One region of the Dietzia sp. CH92 genome, then DNA from elsewhere that is predicted to be linked to it. Evidence: predicted binding sites of a transcription regulator. Region 1 holds the regulator's gene; the other holds the start of a gene.
What was found. Region 1 encodes LexA, which represses DNA repair genes until DNA is damaged. Its sites were predicted from a motif close to CGAACANNTGTTCG; they were not measured.
Positions count from the first base shown of each region.

Region 2: the regulator LexA is predicted to act here: its motif matches at 2,477-2,490, upstream of RWK90_RS04155 (DUF222 domain-containing protein).

Region 1 is NZ_JAVHXC010000001.1:293,416-298,516, reverse strand. Features, by position in the region: gene dapF (diaminopimelate epimerase) at 1-688, shown strand, start outside; gene hflX (GTPase HflX) at 703-2,154, shown strand; gene lexA (transcriptional repressor LexA) at 2,229-2,897, opposite strand; gene RWK90_RS01420 (hypothetical protein) at 3,432-3,575, shown strand; gene nrdR (transcriptional regulator NrdR) at 3,687-4,142, shown strand; gene hrpA (ATP-dependent RNA helicase HrpA) at 4,213-5,101, opposite strand, start outside.
Region 2 is NZ_JAVHXC010000002.1:165,842-170,942, reverse strand. Features, by position in the region: gene RWK90_RS04160 (SDR family oxidoreductase) at 1-580, shown strand, start outside; gene RWK90_RS04155 (DUF222 domain-containing protein) at 623-2,422, opposite strand; gene pgi (glucose-6-phosphate isomerase) at 2,686-4,341, opposite strand; gene RWK90_RS04145 (DUF5701 family protein) at 4,393-5,064, shown strand; gene RWK90_RS04140 (chorismate mutase) at 5,074-5,101, opposite strand, start outside.

The sequences.
Region 1 (5,101 bases):
CGCCGACTGGTTCATGGACTACCGCAACGCGGACGGGTCGATCGCCGAGATGTGCGGCAACGGTGTCCGCGTGTTCGCCCACGCCCTCGTCGCCACGGGACGGGCCGAGGCCGGCACGATCCCGGTCGGCACCCGTTCCGGGCCGCGGCCCGCGACGGTCGCCTCGCACGCGGGCGGCACCGCCGTGGTCCGGGTCGACATGGGCGAGCCCCGGCTACTCGGCCTCTCCTCGGCTGAACTCGGGGGCCGGACCTTCGCCGGCGTCGCGGTCGACATGGGCAATCCCCACCTGGCCTGCATCGTCCCGGGGCTCGACGCCGCGGCCCTCGCCGCCCTGCCGGTGGGGGACCCGCCGGTGTTCGACCGCGAGTTCTTCCCACACGGTGTGAACGTGGAGATCGCCACCCCGCTGTCTGCGGGAAGGGTGACGATGCGTGTTCACGAGCGGGGGGCGGGGGAGACGATGTCGTGCGGCACCGGCATCGTGGCCACGGCTGTCGCCGCCCTCGCCGACGCCGGACGGGGCACGGGCGAGGTCGTCGTGTCGGTTCCCGGCGGCGAGGTCGAGGTGACCGTCCGCGACGGGGGGTCGACCCTGACGGGCCCGTCGGCACTCGTCGCTGACGGCCGTTTCCGCGGCGGCGCGTATCACACGCCCGCTCCCACGACGCGATCGGCCCGGATGTGAGATGATGTCAGCGAATGACTATTGATCACACGGCCGCTGACCGGCCGACACGAGACCTCGACCCCTCTATCGGCGAACTGCAGCTCGAGGAGAGATCCTCGCTGCGCCGGGTGGCGGGCCTGTCCACCGAACTCCAGGACGTCAACGACGCCGAATACCGCCAGCTCCGCCTGGAGAGGGTCGTGCTGGTGGGGGTGTGGACCGAAGGGTCCGCCGCCCAGGCCGACGCCGCCATGGCCGAACTCGCGCAATTGGCCGAGACGGCGGGCTCGGAGGTCTGCGACGCGCTCATCCAGCGCCGGGACAAGCCGGACGCCGCGACGTTCATCGGCTCGGGCAAGGTGAGCGTCCTCAAGGACGTCATCGCCGCGACCGGTGCCGACACCGTCATCTGCGACGGCGAACTCACCCCCGGCCAGCTGCTCGCGCTGGAGAAGGCGGTCAACGTCAAGGTCATCGACCGCACGGCGTTGATCCTCGACATCTTCGCCCAGCATGCGACCAGCCGTGAGGGCAAGGCGCAGGTCTCCCTGGCCCAGATGGAGTACATGCTCCCGCGCCTCCGTGGGTGGGGCGAATCGCTGTCCCGGCAGGCCGGCGGCCGGGCCGGGAGCAACGGCGGTGTCGGTCTGCGTGGCCCGGGTGAGACCAAGATCGAGACGGACCGGCGACGGATCCGCGAACGGATGGCGAAGCTGCGGCGCGAGATCAAGGGGATGAAGCAGTCCCGTGACACCAAGCGCTACCGCCGGCGTGCCACGCCGGTGCCGTCCATCGCGATCGCCGGCTACACCAATGCGGGCAAGTCGAGCCTGCTGAACAGGATCACCGGCGCCGGTGTCCTCGTCCAGAACGCGCTGTTCGCCACTCTCGATCCCACCACCCGTCGGGCCGATCTCCCGGACGGGCGGTCGGTGGTGTTCACGGATACGGTCGGGTTCGTCCGTCATCTGCCGACCCAGCTGGTCGAGGCGTTCCGCTCCACTCTGGAGGAGGTGGTCGATTCCGAGCTGTTGCTCCACGTGGTGGACGGATCGGACGCGTTCCCCCTCCGTCAGATCGAGGCGGTCCGCAAGGTGGTCAACGAGGTGGTCGAGGAGCAGAACGCCGAGCGGCCGCGCGAACTACTGGTCATCAACAAGATCGACGCCGCCGACCCGGTGGTGCTCGCCGAACTCCACCACGCCCTGCCGGACGCGGTGTTCGTGTCCGCGGCGACGGGTCAGGGCGTCGACGAACTGCTCGAGCGGATCATGCAGATCGTGGCATCCGGAGACACCGAGCTCACCCTCGAGATCCCGTACACCCGCGGTGACCTCGTGGCGCGCGTGCACGGGGAGGGTGCGGTGGTGGAGGAGGAACATTCCGCACGGGGAACGCGTCTGGTGGTGCGGCTACCCGCCTCGGTCGCCGGTGAGCTCCGGGAGTTCGTCATCGACGACGATCCCCGCGACGGCGCCGCCTGACCGGGCGACCCGACACGACCGCGCCGCCTGACCCACTGCGGGTCAGGCGGCGCAGTCGTCGCCAGGCCGGGGCGTCAGAGCTTGCGGAAGACCGTGACCACCTTGCCGAGGATCGTCGCGTGCTCGCCCGGGATCGGACTGAAAGACGGGTTGTGGGGGAGCAGCCACACCCCGGTGGAGTCCTTGCGGAACGTCTTCACGGTGGCCTCACCGTCGATCATCGCGGCGACGATCTCGCCGTTGTCGGCCACGTTCTGACGACGCACCACGACGTAGTCACCGTCGCAGATCGCCGCATCGATCATCGACTCGCCGACGACCCGGAGCATGAACAGGTCCCCGGTTCCGACGAGATCGGACGGCAGCGGGAAGACCTCCTCCACGGCCTGCTCGGCGAGGATGGGACCGCCGGCCGCGATCCGACCGAGAACAGGGACGTACACCGGCTCGACGGCCCCGCTGGGTCGCCTCACCTCGCTGGTCGGCGAACGCCTGCCCCGGCCCTTCTGCCCGGGCACCCCGTGTACGTCGACGGCACGGGGCTTGTGCGGGTCCCGCGTCAGGAAACCCTTCTTCTCGAGGGTGCGCAGCTGGTGCGCGACCGACGACGTCGACTGTAGGCCCACGGCGTCACCGATCTCGCGGATGCTCGGTGGATAGCCCCGCTCCTTGACCGTGTCGTGGATGTGTAGCAGCACGCTCTTCTGGCGGTCGGTCAGTGAGTCGAAGTCGGGCTTCGGCATCTCGGGTCCCTTCGGCGAATGATTGTTCGACGCTGTCATCTGTGTACACCCTAACGCCCTCGAGCGGTGAGCGCCACACACATGTTCGAAGAATTCGCACCGGGAATCGTGACTGTGTCGGACCCGCGTGGTACAACTCTAGTCACGTTCGGATTCGAACAGATGTACAAAGTTGGCCATACGGATGTGCGAACGGACTTCGCACACCGTATCGATCAGGGAGTGGACATGACCATTCTGGAACTGCACTCGCACACTGATTCCACGATGCGGTGGACCGGGGTCTGTGAAGGTGACCACCACCCGTCCGGCCAGCCCGCGGACGACGTCCGGGCGGATGCCGCTCGAACCGCGGATCGGCAGGTTCGCGGGCGGACCGCCGGAGGGCTGGCGGGGCGGCCGACGGGTCGTCGGGACGCCGCCTCACCGACGCGTGGCGCCCGCGGTGGCCGCGGGACCGTGGTCGGCACCGCTCCGTCCCGGACTCCGTCCCCGCGGCGGTCCGCGCAGGCCCGCCCGGTATCCGCCGAGGGCGTGCGCGCATGTCGGATCGAGTCGTCGGCTCCGGCCGGGGTGGTCGACGATGTACCCGCGTGGGCGCTCCTGGCCTGCGGTGTCGTGGTCGGGGTGATCGTGCTGCTGGCCGTCGCGTTCCTCGGCGGGCCCGCCTACGCGTGACCGGCACACCGGCCTCCTAGAATGAGTCGGGGACGGTGGTCAACCGTCCCCGCGTCCCGTGGGCCACGACCCGGGAGGCGTGACGTCCGGTCGACGAAGGGCCACACGGGAATGTACTGCCCTACATGCCACAACGAGGACTCCCGGGTGATCGACTCACGATCGGTCGACGAGGGCCAGGCCATCCGGCGCCGCCGGGAATGCCCGGAGTGCGGGCATCGCTTCACCACCCTCGAGACCCCGCTGCTCACCGTACTCAAACGCAATGGTGTCACCGAGGCCTTCAGCCGGGACAAGGTCGTCCGGGGCGTGCGCCGCGCCTGCCAGGGCAGGTCTGTGGACGAGGACGCTCTGCGGCGCCTCGCCCAGCGGGTCGAGGACGCCGTCCGCGCGCGCGGTGCCTCGGAGGTTCCCGCGCACGAGATCGGCCTCGCGATCCTCGGCCCCCTCCAAGACCTCGACGAGGTCGCCTACCTGCGATTCGCCTCCGTCTACAAGCAGTTCAGTTCCGCCGACGACTTCGAACGCGAAATCGTGGCACTGAAGGAACGACGCGCGAACCGCTGACACGAGGCGGGCTCACCGACCGCTGGACGCGGCCGACGAGCCACCCGGCCCCCGTCGCCGAACCAGGCCGTCAACGCCGCGCCCGCGGAGCGAGCGCCGACGCCACGGCCTTGTCGATCCTCTCGGCCGACACCGGGCGGGCCGTCCCGAGCGACTGGGCGAACAAGCCCACCCGGTACTCCGCCAACAACCACCGCAGTTCCCGGGCCGCCCGTGCACCACCGGGCCGCCTGCGCAGGGCGACGCACGCCTCCTCCACGGTCTCCTCCGAGCGCGCCAGCTTCTCCGTCAACTCGCGATGACGCCCCGGGGACTTCTGTGCCATATCGAGCCGGGCACCCACGGCTCTCACATGACGCTCCAGATGCGGCAGCACATCCGCCGGATGACGCGCCAGGAACCCCTTGCCCACCAGGAACTCCAAGGACGGACGCACCGCTGCGGCGACGTCGCCCGGGGCCTCCGCCACCCGCGGGGAGACCCGCTGTGCCGCCACCAACGCCGGCACCACCGTCGAGATCGCCGACGCGACGGCCCCGGGGACCTCCGCGGCCGCCGCCTCACGCAACCCGGTGAACTCCGCCACCGTCAGCACGGGCGCGCCCTTCCTCCGGGCGATGATCCGGCCGCAGGCCGCCAACGCGGCGTCGGCAACCAGCGCCTCCACACCCCCGTGCGGGTACTGCGTCAGCGCCAGCCGCTGGTCCACCGGACGACCCCGCAGAATCGACGACGCGGAGACGAGATCGCGGGAGACCAGCGTGAGGACCGCCGACGCCTGCCGCGTACGACGCTCCTCCTCGGTCGCGCACGCCACACGGTGGATCCCGTCGGCGTCGACCCGCAGAGCCGGGTAGACGGTCACCTCCACACCGTCGACCGTGCCGGTGACCGACGGCGGGAGGTCCCCGATCGTCTCCTCGCTCCACCGTCGGTACGGGCCGTCATCGGGGACGAGA
Region 2 (5,101 bases), on a different contig from region 1:
CCGCGAGCTCGACGTCGCCGACGGTGACGCGGTGGAGCGCGTCTTCGGCGAGCTCGACGCCGAACTCGGGGGAATCGACCGCTTCGTGCTCAACGCCGGGCTCGGGAAGGGCGCCTCGATCGGTACCGGCAAGGCGCACGCCAACCGCGAGACGGCGATGGTCAACGTCATCGGCACGCTCAACCAGGCCGAGTCGGCCACGGCCCTGCTACGAGCCCGCGGCCACGGGCATCTGGTGTTCATCTCGTCAGTGAGTTCGCTGCGGGGGATGCCCAAGGCCCAGAACACCTACGGGGCCACGAAGGCATTCGTCTCCTCGTTGGCGCAGGGGCTCTACGCCGAGCTCGACAGCGCGGGCAGCGGCATCACGGTGACCGACATTCTCCCCGGTTACATCCGCACGGACATCAACCGCTCCGTGAAGACCTCGCTGATGACCGAGTTCGATGAGGGCGTCGACGCGCTGGTCAAGACCATTGATGCCGAGCCCGTTCGAGCTCTGGTCCCCGCGAAGCCGTGGAAGGCGATCGGGCCGCTGTTGACCCTGCTGCCCGAGAAGGTCAGCCGCCGCTTCGTCTGACCGCACAGACCCCGCACGACCCAGCCTTCCGGGACTCCCACCTCAGAAGGGTGGTGGTGGTTGGAGTTGTTGGTCGAGTTGCTTGTCGAGGTGGTCGAGCAGGGCTTGGCGGATGGCGTGTTCGAGGGTGCTGTGGTGGGGTTTGTTGCGTTGCCACCAGCGGCTGTCGTCGGCCGGGCTGAACCCCCGCGGCGCGGCCGGGGTCGGGGCCGGGCTGGTGGTGGGCGATCCGGGCGCGGTGGCTGCTTGGGTGCGTTCGCGGGTCAGGCGTTGGGCGCGGCGGGTGAAGTAGGTGGCCTGCTCGGTGGCCGCGGCCGCGTCGGTGTGTGGGTGGGGGTTGCGGCGTTGTTGGCGGGCCCAGGCATCGGCCTCGGCGCGCTGTTGTTCGCGTCGGTATTGGGCCAGGGGTCCTTCGGGGCGGGTGATCATGGTCGCCCCGTCGGGGGTGGTGATGACCAGGGTGCCGTCGGGCTCCAGGCGGTAGTGCCAGTCGGAGAAGGTTTTGAACCGGTGGTGGCGTCGGCATTCGGCCATCAGGTTCGTCTCCACGGTCAGCCCGCCCCGGGCGGGGTCGGCGTGATCGAACGGCACGACATGGTCCAGGTCGCAGTCCTCGGCCGGGACCGTGCATCCGGGATGGCGGCAGGTGCCATCGCGTAGCCGGACACGGCGCGCCAACTCCGCCCCGGGCCGATACTTCAGTTCGGCGCCGGGCTGGTCGGCGGCGCCGATCGTGGGGTCCACCTGCTCGAAGCTGGCGCCGTCGCAGGTGGCCAGCATCTCCAGCAGGGTGGCCAGGGCGGCCTCGCCGGTGCGGGTGAACTCTACCCGCGCCCCGTCCTGATCCCGGCCGGTCTGGCCGGTGGCGATGACGGTGACCTTCGGCCGCAACACCGGCGCCCGGCCACCGGCAGCACCCGCAGCGGCGTCGGCGGAGCCGCCCTCGGAGTCGGCGGCGTCGCGGGATCCGGTGTGGCCGGGTGCGTCGCCGCACACCAGGGACATCAACGCATCGGCGCGGCGTTCGGGTTTGGTGTACGTCACCTCGGGCCCGGCGCCCGCGGTCTCGTCCGCACCGGCGGCCCCCCCGGCCGCCGCGGCGGCGGCGGCGGCGGCCTCGGGTTCGGCGACGGGGGGATCCAGGGCCGCGGCCCGTTCGGCGGCGTCCTCGGGGGCCAGGATGGCCGAGACATTGGACATGCCGTCGGCGCCTTTGGTGAACCGGACTCCGCGGGCCCGGCGGGCGTCGGCTCTGCGCAGCCGGATGCCGTCGGGGTCGTGGCGGCCGATGATGGCATCGATATTGTCGCGCAGGCCCTTCTCACCGAGCCGGATGCCGGCAGCGACCCCGGCCAGGTAATCATCGACGACCTGGCGTTGCACCTTCTCGAGCACGTCGACGTGGACGGTGGCCATCTGCCGCGCCAGAAGCTCACCGACGCGTTGTTCCATCAGCCCGGCGGCCATCGCTTCCAGGATGGCGGGGTAGCGGGTGTGTAGGTCCCAGGCGAAGGTCAGCATCGTCTCCGCGCGCCGGGCCGAGATGTTCATCTCCGCCACCACATACCCGGCCGCCGCGACATGCCCGTCCACCACCGCGTACCCGGGCCGGGCCTCGTCCAGGCCGTACCCGTACTCGGCCAGGCACGCCTGCAGCAGCTGATAGCACGCCACCAGACGCCCGGCGGCGGCACGATTCTCCGCCGCCCACCCCTGGTGCGCCGCCGCCCGCAACGCCACCAACACCGAGGTGGAGCCACTTGCAGCGGAACCACCGGAGGCGGGGCCACCGGAGGGGGAGTCGGCAGCGCCACCGGCCGCCTCGCCAGCCTGACCTGCCATGCCCCCACCCCCTTCGGTGCGCCTCGCCCGCGCGGCCCCGGCCGCACATCGTGTCGAATACGTGTTCTATTCTACGCACGTGTGTTCGCCACCACAAGGGCTACGTGAGTGGACCCCTGGAGGAGGCAGGGGAGGCCACGGGTAGGGCTACGCGCGCACTATTCGGAATGCGACGACCAGTGCGCGGTGAGGACTGCGAGGCGGGCGCGCCGGGGCTGCGAGGGGGGCTGGGATGCGCGAGAGGCAGCCCCGTCGGCAGAGGGTCAGCGCCGCCCGCGGGCCTCGCGGTAGATCTCGACGAGCGAGTCCGTCGACGAGTCGAAGGCCGGCTCCGGGTGCGTCTCGGCGGTGAGGGCCGCGAGCAGCTCCCCGGCCTGGGCCTTGCCCAGTTCGACGCCCCACTGGTCGAACGCGTTGATGCCGAGGATCGCGGCCTGGGTGAAGACCACGTGCTCGTACAGCGCGATGAGCTGGCCCACCACGCCGGGGGAGAGGGACGGCGCGAGGATGGTGGTGGACGGCCGGTTGCCGGGCATGACCTTGTGCGGGGCGAGCTCCGGCTCCACGCCCTCGGCGAGGACCTCCTCCTCGGTCCTGCCGAACGCCAGGACCCGCGACTGCGCGAAGAGGTTGGCCATGAGCATGTCGTGCATGGAGACGGGGCCGGCGCCGGGGACGTCGGCGTCCAGGTCGACGGCGGGTCGGGCCACGCCGATGAAGTCCACCGGCACGAGCTGGGTGCCCTGGTGCAGCAGCTGGAAGAAGGCGTGCTGCCCGTTTGTCCCGGGCTCGCCCCAGTAGACCTCCCCGGTGGGGTACGTGACGTCCGAGCCGTCGAGGCGCACGGACTTGCCGAGGGACTCCATGGTGAGCTGCTGGAGGTAGGCGGGGAACCGGTGCAGATCCTGGGCGTACGGGATGACCGCCTTGGACTGCGCGCCGAGGAAGCACGTGTACCAGATCCCCAGCAGGGCCATGAGGACCGGCGCGTTGTGCTCGGGCGCTTCAGTGGCGAAGTGCAGGTCCATGGTGTGGAAACCCTCGAGCATCTCGACGAACGCCGCCGGGCCCGCCGTGATCATCACGGACAGCCCGATCGCGGACGACACCGAGTAGCGGCCGCCGACCCAGTCCCAGAAGCCGAACATGTTGTCCGCGGCGATGCCGAACGCGGCGACCTCGTCCGCGGCCGTGGAGACGGCGACGAAGTGGGAGGCGATCGCCTCCTCGGACCCCAGGGCCTCGATGAAGTGGCGCCGCGCCGCGTGGGCGTTGGCCATGGTCTCCTGCGTGGTGAACGTCTTGGAGGCGACGATCACCAGGGTGGTGGCCGGGTCGATCCCGGCGAGGGTCGCCGAGAGGTCCGCGGGGTCGACGTTGGAGACGTAGTGGGCGCGGATCCCGGCCGTCTGGAGCGGACGCAGCGCCGCGTCGACCATGACCGGGCCCAGGTCGGAGCCGCCGATCCCGATGTTGACCACCGTGTCGATCCGCTCGCCCGTGTGCCCGGTCCACTCGCCCGAGCGGACGCGGTCGGCGAGATCGGTCATGCGCGCCAGGACCGCGTGGACGTCGGTCACCACATCCACGCCGTCGACGACGAGCTCGGCATCCGCCGGGAGCCTGAGCGCGGTGTGGAGGACAGACCGGTCCTCCGTCGTGTTGATGCGGTCTCCCCGGAACATGGCCGCCCGCTGCGCCGGCAGCCTGACCGCGTGGGCGAGCTCCGTCAGCGCGGCCAGGATCTCGTCGGTGACAAGGTGCTTGGACAGGTCCACGTGCAGGTCACCCGCCGTGATCGACATCCTGTGTCCGCGTTCCGGATCCGCGGCGAACAACTCGCGCAACGTCACCTCGCCGATCGAGGGGACCAGGCCCTCGACCGCTGCCCACTGCTCGGTCGTGCTGATGTCGGTCATGGCTGCGAGATTAGCCGGGAATACGAACGCGCCGCCGACGGTTGAGGGGATGTGACCCGCGCAACTCCACCCACGTCATCACTCCCGGCGCAGGCCGAGCGGCTCGTCGCGCTCGGGGTGCCGTCGCTCGCCGGGATCAGCGCCGACCGGTTGCGGGACCACGCCCGCGCGCTGGCCGCCGAATCCGGCGACGGGCGCGGCGACGGCGGAGCCGTGCTGGCCGTCCACCCCTCACTCCTGTCGGCCGCGCAGCTGACCACCCTCATGCGCCGCGACGGGAAGGCCGGCTTCGTCGTCGTCGACATGACCGACCTCGCCGACTTCACCCCCACCGACGACATCACCCTGCCCGACGCGCCGCTCTACCTCCTCGACGACGTCACCCGCGGCGACGACATGCTCGACTGGACGCCGACCGAGGCCCACGCCGAGCTGACCACCCGGGGCCGGACACCGCTCACCGTCTCCGAGGGCGTCAGCTGGGTCCTCCAGCAGCCCGAGGTGCTCGAACCGGGCAGGTGCTTCATGTGCATCGGCTCGCGCCGGACCAAGCCGACCGGCGGGCTCGACTCACGGACCCCCGCCGTGTGGATCAGCGGCGGCACCGGGCGCGACGGCGCGGGGAACAAGGGCGCGCCCAAGGTCGGCTGGTGCTGGGCGAACAACCACCACACCTGGCTGGGTTTCGCGTCGACCTCGGGCAGGCGCGGACCGGTCGGGTAGCAGTCAGGTTCAGTAGCCCAGGCGACCGCGACCCAGC